Regions from separate parts of the Hymenobacter sp. FMD4 genome, predicted to be linked through region 4. Evidence: riboswitches for the same ligand, from Rfam matches in the RefSeq annotation. Region 4 holds a riboswitch; each other region holds the start of a gene.
The links. A riboswitch is a leader RNA that binds a small molecule or an ion and turns the genes downstream of it on or off. The one in region 4 is predicted to bind S-adenosylmethionine.
Positions count from the first base shown of each region.

Region 1: linked by a shared signal. The riboswitch ahead of AC5FXY_RS12600 (ATP-grasp domain-containing protein) and the one ahead of AC5FXY_RS04460 (amino acid permease) in region 4 are both predicted to bind S-adenosylmethionine.
Region 2: linked by a shared signal. The riboswitch ahead of AC5FXY_RS07660 (phosphoadenylyl-sulfate reductase) and the one ahead of AC5FXY_RS04460 (amino acid permease) in region 4 are both predicted to bind S-adenosylmethionine.
Region 3: linked by a shared signal. The riboswitch ahead of metH (methionine synthase) and the one ahead of AC5FXY_RS04460 (amino acid permease) in region 4 are both predicted to bind S-adenosylmethionine.

Region 1 is NZ_JBZYWH010000012.1:31,472-33,650, forward strand. It holds gene AC5FXY_RS12595 (LLM class flavin-dependent oxidoreductase) at 1-337, opposite strand, end outside; gene AC5FXY_RS12600 (ATP-grasp domain-containing protein) at 337-1,314, opposite strand; SAM riboswitch class I at 1,741-1,839, opposite strand.
Region 2 is NZ_JBZYWH010000005.1:202,242-204,420, reverse strand. It holds gene AC5FXY_RS07665 (hypothetical protein) at 1-666, opposite strand, end outside; SAM riboswitch class I at 1,010-1,101, shown strand; gene AC5FXY_RS07660 (phosphoadenylyl-sulfate reductase) at 1,419-2,162, shown strand.
Region 3 is NZ_JBZYWH010000007.1:170,242-172,420, reverse strand. It holds gene metH (methionine synthase) at 1-1,207, opposite strand, end outside; SAM riboswitch class I at 1,281-1,393, opposite strand; gene AC5FXY_RS09650 (OmpA family protein) at 1,635-2,179, shown strand, end outside.
Region 4 is NZ_JBZYWH010000003.1:134,572-136,750, forward strand. It holds gene AC5FXY_RS04455 (hypothetical protein) at 1-309, shown strand, start outside; SAM riboswitch class I at 471-583, shown strand; gene AC5FXY_RS04460 (amino acid permease) at 969-2,179, shown strand, end outside.

The DNA.
Region 1 (2,179 bases), on a different contig from region 4:
CATTCAGCGACAAGCGGCCGTTGCTGATCAAGTCGATGTTGGCGGCCTGCTTGGCCAGGATGGCGGGGTTGTGAAACGTGGGGCGCACGGCCACCATGATTTCCAGCTGCTCGGTCACAGCGGCCAGGGCCGCGGCCGTGCTCCAGGCCTCCAGCGACGGAGCTTCCTGACCCTTGATGTCATTCAAAAACAGCTCCGCGATGAGCGTGAGGTCGTAGCCGAGGGCTTCGCTGCGCTGGCCCAGGGTCTTGACGTAGTTCCAGTCGGCGCGCATGTTTTCGTCGTCCACGTTGCGCAACCACCCGCCAAAAACGGGCATCCAATAGCCAAATTTCATTATACCAGAGCGTTTTCGGTGGCCAAAGTCAGTTCGCGTTCCAGGTAATCCACGAAGCGGGCGTAGGGGTCGAAGCCCACTACGTTCACGGCATCGGCCACGAAGTTGGACAGCGCGTTGACGTCGTAGAACAGCACTTCGCCGGAGCGGTCGTCGATAAGGTATTCGATGCCGCCCACGTCGATTTTGGCGGCGGCTACGATGCGCTCCACGGCCTCAATTACTTCGGCTGGCGGCGTGAAAGCCTCCACCTGAATGCCTTTTTTGGGGGCTTCCGTCAAGCAGAACTCCGCTGACTGCTCCTCCGGAATCTGGCAGATTTCAGCCGGGCAGAGGTTGAAGCTTTCCCCGGTAGTGTACACCTTCATGGCATAGAGAAACTTGCCGTCAAGCATTTCCACGCGGTGAATGTTGCCGCCGCGGGGCGTCACGTACTCCTGCACCAGCGCCGTCTGGTCGATGCCCAGGTCGATTTGACCGGCTTCCACGGCTGCCTTCAGGCCTTCCAGAGTATCGAAGCGGATAATGCCTGCGCCGCTGCCGCCGATATTTACCTTCACCACGATGGGGAAGCGCAACTGCTGCGCCGCATCAATGGTGCGCGACGCGTGGTTTACCACAAACGACTTCGGAAAATTCAGCCCTAGTGAGGCAAATAGCGAGAGTTGCCGCGCCTTGTTGGTTTCGATGCTGGTGGCCACCGAACCGTTGATGACGCGCACGCCCACCCGCTCTAGGTGCGTGGTGTAGCCCGCCGTGTGAAAGATGCCCTGCCCGTGGCCGCGCAGGTAAGCCGATGAACTCATGCGGTTGACCACCAGCGCGTAGCGGCTTTCGGTTTCGGTTGGATCAAACAGGTGGTGAGCTGCGTCGATTCGCTCGTAAGGCAGCCCACGGCGGTCTAGCTCCGCAAACAGCGGTTTAAACCATTCGGGGTGCTCGTAATAGATACCTATGGGCTTGGGATACTGTGGCATGACAGCGAAAAGAAAGTGACGAGTGAAAAGCCTCAGGTACAGCCGAAATGGACGGCTGACATGATAGTAAAGGCTTGAAAAACAAGAATTAGGGTGTGGTCCGGCCATGCCGCCAACCGAAACGGGCTGACGCAGTGCTGCCGATGGGCAGCGGAGCCAGGAAAATGGGTAGGAGCCCGTCGATGACGAAACGACCATACCGTAGCGCAAAAGCGCTACGCCGCTTAGGCTGCGTGTAGAAAGCAGCGTTACGCGCCAGCGTCAGCTAGTGCGGGAGCAGTCGGGAAGGGAGCTAAAAAGACCAGCTCAACAACAACACGCCGCAACTACCATGGCCATACAGCAACACAGCGCACCGCACTGGTTGAAGGCATTGGAAGTAAACTGAAAAACGGCGGAGCGGTTGGTTGAAGCCACGGCTGTTTGTTTTTATATGGTCAGGACTTGGCACCGTTCCCGGGATGACTCCCGCTGGTGGTTGCCGGCGTTTCGCAGAGCCTGTCTCTCCACGCCTCTGTATAAAAACAATCCTTTGGTCGGAAAGAATTGGTGGTGCAAAGGTAAAGCAGCCTTTGCGACATAGCCAAACTGTACCGTAAAAGTACGGCGGTAACGTTTTGGAAACCGGGCATAAAAAAGCCGCGGACCAACCGAATATTTCGGTATGGTCCGCGGCAGAAACGGAGCAGCTTATCGGAGCAAGCCGATAGTAAAAATTTTGAAAGGGTTCTGAAAATCAACTCATCAACCCAGAACGTCATGTCGAGCGCAGTCGAGACATCTCGCTCGATAGCAATCCTCTCGTTGAACAATGAGGCTACTACCAGCCGTCAGCACGCGAGATGTCTCGACTGCGCTCGACATG
Region 2 (2,179 bases), on a different contig from region 4:
AAGCGTTGTGCGGGTACGCGAAACAAACTGCAAGCCCAAGCGGCTGCTTAGCATCAGCCGACGCGAGAGGAAGCGGTTGGTGGTCAGTATGGGCTGATAATGGATTTGCCGCAGCCCCGAGGCGTCTTGCACTACGGATATTGGACTGCTGCGAGGGTTAGTGCTGGCCCTGATCAGTTCCAGATACTCCACACCGTATACGCGCAGCGCTAATCCCATCTGCCACCGTTCCGTAGGGCTCCAGATCAAGGTAGGCTGCACGTACGCCGTACGGTAGCGGCTGTTGATATCGACGGTAGAGCTGCCTTCGAAACTGTTGCGCAAAGCCTGACCACCACCATAACCTGCCCCAGCGTAGGCTGCCAGCATGATCTGCTCGCTTGGCCAGAGGTAGTACCCCATGCCTACTTCGCCACCGCCAAACCGGTTGCCATTGCCCCCACCCCATACCATGCCAGCTCCCGTCAGGGCCACGTGGTTGGTGATGGCCCAGGCAGCTTGCGCTTCCAGGCCATTGAATCCAAGGCTGGCACGCGCTTCCACGTTACCCTTTTCCACCAATACAGGCAGATTGGCCGACTGGGGCATCAGTGCCGGCGCACAGCCACTCAGCCCGCTGAGTGAGGGTACCGCTATGATGACGGCAATGCTTATGAAGAAGCGCATAATCATGCGAGTTGAAAGTGGCCTAATAAGGTTGCATAAGGAGCCGACAATGTACTCAGCGAATTAGCGGGACACCGTAGGTAGCAGTTCGCAACTGTCGGCACTACATCGGATTTATTGGCTAGCGCATTATTGCAGGGGAATAGATTTCGAATTCGTTTATTAATTAGCTTCGAGAGCGGGTAAATACCATCCTTTTATTAAGTCAGCATATATTATCACCATAGGCCAACCCTACGACTAGGGCATGCGTATTGGCTTCGACGCAGGTAAGTCGCAAAAAGAATTTGCAATTCTAAAATTTGTGTGACTACCTTTGCTTCATCAATTCTACCCAGGATTGTTTTTATACAGAGGCGTGGAGAGACAGGCTCTACGAAGCGCCGGCAACCACGGGAAAGTCCCGAACGGTGCCAATTCCTGACCATATAAAAACAACGACGTCGTGAACTTCGACCTCACCCCCCGCGCTACCTCTTTTGGCTCTGCTGCCTCGCAGCCGGAGTTGTTCGGCCTCAACATGCTGTTTTGCTGTTGTATGCCGATGCGCAGCGCGTGTTGTTGAGGCATTCACACCTCTGCTTCCCGTTTGCTGGAACCCGGCCCTTAGGCGCCTGCTATCTGGTGTATAGCCTAGGTTCGTTCGGTTTGGCTGCTTGAGCTTTGCTCGCTTCCTGTCCTTCCAGCAGCCCTTTCTTCTTGTCTTACTTGGCTTGTTTCGCTGCGGCAAAACAGTCATAGCTCTTCTGCGCATGTCGACGACAATCGATGCACAGGTGGCGCATATTCGTCAGCAATTAATTGGAGCTGACGCACTGGATATTTTGCGCCTAATTGCTTTTGAATTTCCGGGTAAAGCTGCTTTTTCCACTTCTTTTGGATTGGAAGATCAGGCAATTACGCACCTGATATTTTCGCATGATTTACCGATCGAAGTATTTACGCTCGATACTGGCCGGAATTTTCAGGAAACATACGCCACCTGGAGCAAAACTGTGCTCAAATATGGCCAGACCATAAGGGCCTATTACCCCGACCACGAGCAGGTGGCGGCGCTGGTAGAGCGCCAAGGCCCCAACGGCTTCTACGAAAGCGTGGATGCCCGTAAAGCTTGCTGCCAGGTACGCAAAGTGGAACCGTTGAGCCGCGCCCTGACTGGCAAAGCGGCTTGGGTAACCGGCATCCGGGCCGAGCAATCAGCAAACCGCACCGGCATGCAGGTGGCCGACTACGATGCCACCTACCAGCTGCTGAAGGTAAACCCACTGCTCGACTGGACCTGGGAACAGACGTGGGCGTTCATTCGGGAGTACGGCATTCCGCACAATCCCCTGCACCTGCAAGGCTTCGTGAGCATCGGCTGCGCGCCGTGCACACGGGCTGTGAAGCTCGGTGAGGACTTCCGGGCTGGCCGCTGGTGGTGGGAAGACCAGTCGGCCAAGGAGTGCGGCCTGCATGCCACCAGCGCAGCGGCCGAAACTCCGGCTACCGCTTAACTCTGCCCCGCCCTTAC
Region 3 (2,179 bases), on a different contig from region 4:
CGTCCATATTCACGTCCAGAATCTGGGCGCCGCCTTCCACCTGGGCGCGGGCCACGGCCACGGCTTCGTCAAACTGCCCCGAGCGAATCAGGCGGGCGAAAGCGCGCGAACCGGTCACGTTGCACCGTTCGCCCACGTTCACGAATAGGCTTTCGGGGTGGATGTTTACCGGCTCCAAACCGCTCAGGCGCGTCGCACGGGGGCGCACCGGCAGCGGACGCGGCGGATAGCGGTCCACCAGCTTCGCGGCTTCGGCAATGTGCTGGGGCGTGGTACCGCAGCAGCCACCCACCACGTTCACGAGGCCTTCCTGCAGGTACTCTTCCAGCACGGCGGCAAATTCCTGGGCCGATTCGTCATAGCCACCGAAAGCGTTGGGCAGGCCCGCATTCGGATAAGCCGAAATGTAGCAATCGGCAAGGCGGCTCAGCTCCTGCAGGTACACCTTCAGCTGCTGGGCCCCAAGCGCGCAGTTCAGGCCGATACTCAGGATGGGCAGGTGGCGCATGGAGTTCCAGAACGCCTCCACCGTCTGGCCCGACAAAGTGCGGCCCGAGGCATCGGTGATGGTGCCCGAAATCATGAGGGGCACCACGCGGCCGCCCTCGTCGAAGAAACGCTGGGCCGCAAACAAGGCAGCCTTGGCATTAAGGGTGTCGAAGATGGTCTCGATCAGCAGCGCATCCACGCCGCCGTCCACGAGACCTTTGATTTGTTCCAGGTACGCCACAGCCAGCTCATCGAAGCTGACGGCGCGGAAGCCTGGGCGGTTTACATCGGGCGAGAGCGAGGCCGTGCGGTTCGTGGGGCCGATGGCGCCGGCCACGAAGCGCGGGCGCTCCGGTGTACTGTATTCGTCGGCTGCTTCGCGGGCTAGCCGGGCTGCCTCGTAATTCAGCTCATACACGATGTGCTCCAAGGCGTAATCGGCCTGGGCAATAGTGGTACCGCTGAAGGTGTTGGTTTCGACCAGATCAGCGCCCGCGGCGAAGTACTCGGCATGCACGCCGCGCACAATGTCGGGGCGCGTCAGACAGAGCAGGTCGTTGTTGCCGCGCAGGGGCTTGGGGTGGTCCCGAAACCGCTCGCCGCGAAAATCTTCTTCGGTGAGCTGGTGGCGCTGCAGCATGGTACCCATGGCACCATCGAGCACGATGACGCGGCGGGCAAGCAGCTCGGCGAGGGGAGAAGCAGGGACAGTAGGCATGTAAATGTTCCGGATAGCAGTGGAGGCAAGCGCGTATCCGGAAAGCCTAAGCAACTTTTCAGTCACCAAGTTCCGCTCATCTTCTCCGAACGCCAGCGGGCCTCGGATGGGAGTTAGCACCTCTGCCGCAGCGGCCGGTTGCTAAGACGTCACAGGGCCCAGTCCCTCAGTCTTTCTGGATAAGCTTTGGCGAAGATAAATAGCGAAATGCGCAATACCAAATTGGATAATAGTAACTTGATTAAGTTACATGTTTGGTGTTGGTGGAGCTTTTCCTCGATGAAAAGACCGAGCCGGCAGCGTCTTGAATGCTTATTTGCCAAAGGAGCCAATACGCTAAAGCGTGGCGTCCGACGTTATTCAATGGGTAATAGTAAGTTTAAGCAGCATTAGCGTTTGAGGAATTATGAAATTTGCTGGTTGCCTGATGGCCGCTTTTTTATTGGGTGGCAAGGCCGCCTCGGCGCAAACGTCGTCCACAAGCCTGCCGGTGGGCACGGGCTTGGAAGCTGCTTACTATAACGGTACCAACTTCGAACAGCTAGTGCTGCGCCGGCGCGACGCGGCCATCGATTTTAGCTGGCAAAAACAGCCGCCGGCACCCGGGCTGGGGGCCGAGCACTTCTCCGTACGCTGGGAAGGTTACATACTGGCGCCGGTATCGGGCGAGTATGAATTCTCAACCGTGATGGACGATGGCCTGCGGGTATGGGTGGGCGGCAAGCGCATCATCAATGCCTGGCGCGAGCAAGACCACGTGCCGGCGGCAGTTCGCATTCGGCTGGAGGCGGGCAGGTACTACCGGTTGCGCGTCGATTACTTTCAGACGATATTCGACTCCCGGGCGCTGTTGCAATGGCGCTTGCCCGACAGCCGGGAATTGGTGCCGGTGGGTGCCAATAGCTTGTTTGCAGCGCTGCCGCCTTCGGCCAAACCTGTGCCGGCCACTACGCGCCCTGCTACCCGCCCGCC
Region 4 (2,179 bases):
AGCCTGCGCAGCAGCCACGTGCCCAATGCATTTGTAGGGGATGTAAAAGTGGGCTACGCCGGCGTTAAGACGTACTTTGAAACGTGGGCTTCATTTCAGAAGTCTAGCTCCGGAGGTACTGATATTCTGCAGCCCGGCTTCGATGGACGCTTTACAGCTACGCGGGTTAACTACACCCGCATCGGGGCCAGCTTGTACCAGCCGCTGGCCAAGGGCTACGGCGTGGTATTCGGGGTGAGCCGCTACGTGGCAGGACGCAACGTCGGTCAGTCAACGGGACTTTCGGTCGGCGTGTCGTACAATTACTAAGCCGGCCGCAGCATCAGGTACCAGCCCTAGGGACGCCTTTACGAATGGGCGTCCCGAGGGCTGTTTTGCGTAGTAGCCTGGGACTCGCCGCTGAAAAGCTTGCAGATACAGATTCCCTAGACCTACCTTTGTGCCACCAATTCTTTACTGCTGAAGGATTGTTTTTATACAGAGGCGTGGAGAGAAAGGCTCTGCGAAGCGCCGGCAACCGCTCGGAACCTTCCGACACGGTGCCAACCGAAGGTCAGCGAAGTTTTTCCTGACTATATAAAAACAAGTTGCTGTGGGCTTTCCCAACCGAGTACCTGCTTTGATTTCCGGCTCTAATGCCGCCGTTCGTGTATCTGCCAGCGCCACTGCCGCGGCTACCGAAATGCACGTGCAGCATCGTTGCTGTTGTTGTTGAAGTGATTGTAGTCAACCTGTTCATTATTAATAGGTTGATTATTGCCCGCCAGCGGTTGTGCTAACGCCGCTTCGCCTGTGCCATGCGCAGCGCCTCCTGCTGTTTTTCTTCTTTTCTCGCTCGTAGCGCTGCCGCTACGCCGTGGGTAGTCTTACGCCTGGCTTACCGGCCGGCATGGGCTGTCCGCCGCCCTGCGCCGCCCGACGAGGCTTATCCGTTCGCGCTGGTTTCGGCCTGTGCCCTTCTTTCACTCATGCTCAAAAAATCACTGGAACTCCTGCGGCTGGAAGCCGCGGAGAGTGGCTCGCACACCCTGAAGCGTAGCTTGGGACCGTTCAATCTGATTGCCATCGGCATCGGGGTCATCATTGGCGCGGGTTTGTTTTCGCTCACGGGCATTGCTGCTGCCAACCACGCCGGGCCGGCCGTCACACTGTCGTTTGTAGTGGCCGCCATCGGCTGCGCTTTCTCGGCGCTGTGCTACGCCGAGTTTGCCTCCATGGTGCCCGTCGCCGGTTCGGCTTATACTTATTCCTACGCCACCATGGGCGAGCTATTTGCCTGGATTATCGGCTGGGACCTAGTACTGGAGTACTCGGTAGGGGCGGCCACGGTGGCCATCAGCTGGTCGCAGTACCTGGTGCGCTTTCTAGCTAAGTACGACCTGCACATTCCGGCGCAGCTGGTGATGTCGCCTTTCGAGACAAGTACTCTGGCCGACGGCTCTACTGTCTCGGGCTTTATCAACTTGCCGGCCATCCTCGTCGTGCTGGCCATCACGGCCATCATCATGCGGGGTACGCAGGGCTCGGCGGTGTTCAATGCCGTGGTGGTAGCGCTGAAGGTATCGGTGGTGCTGGTGTTTATCGCGTTGGGCTGGCGCTACATCGATCCGGCCAACTACCAGCCTTTCATTCCGGCCAATACCGGGGCGTTCGGGGAGTTTGGTTGGAGCGGTATTCTGCGCGGTGCCGGGGTGGTGTTTTTCGTGTTCATCGGTTTCGACATTGTGGCTACCATGGCCCAGGAGGCGAAAAATCCGCAGCGCAACATGCCCATCGGTATCATTGGCTCCCTGGTGGTGTGCACCGTGCTGTTCGTGGTGTTCGGCTACGTGATGACCGGCCTAGCCAACTACACGGAATTCAAGAACAGCGCCGCGCCGGTGGCCATTGCCATCGAAAAGACGCCCTACGCCTGGCTGTCGGGGGCAATCATCCTCGCTATTCTAATCGGCTACACCTCGGTTATTCTGGTTGATTTGTTGGGCCAGAGCCGCGTGTTCTTCTCCATGTCGCGCGACGGGCTGCTGCCGCGCGTGTTTTCGCAGGTACACCCGCGCTTCCAGACGCCACACAAGTCTAACTTGTTGCTGGGCGTATTTATCAGCCTGTTTGCCGGCCTGGTGCCCATCAACGTAGTCGGTGAGATGTGCAGCATCGGCACCTTGCTGGCCTTCGTAAT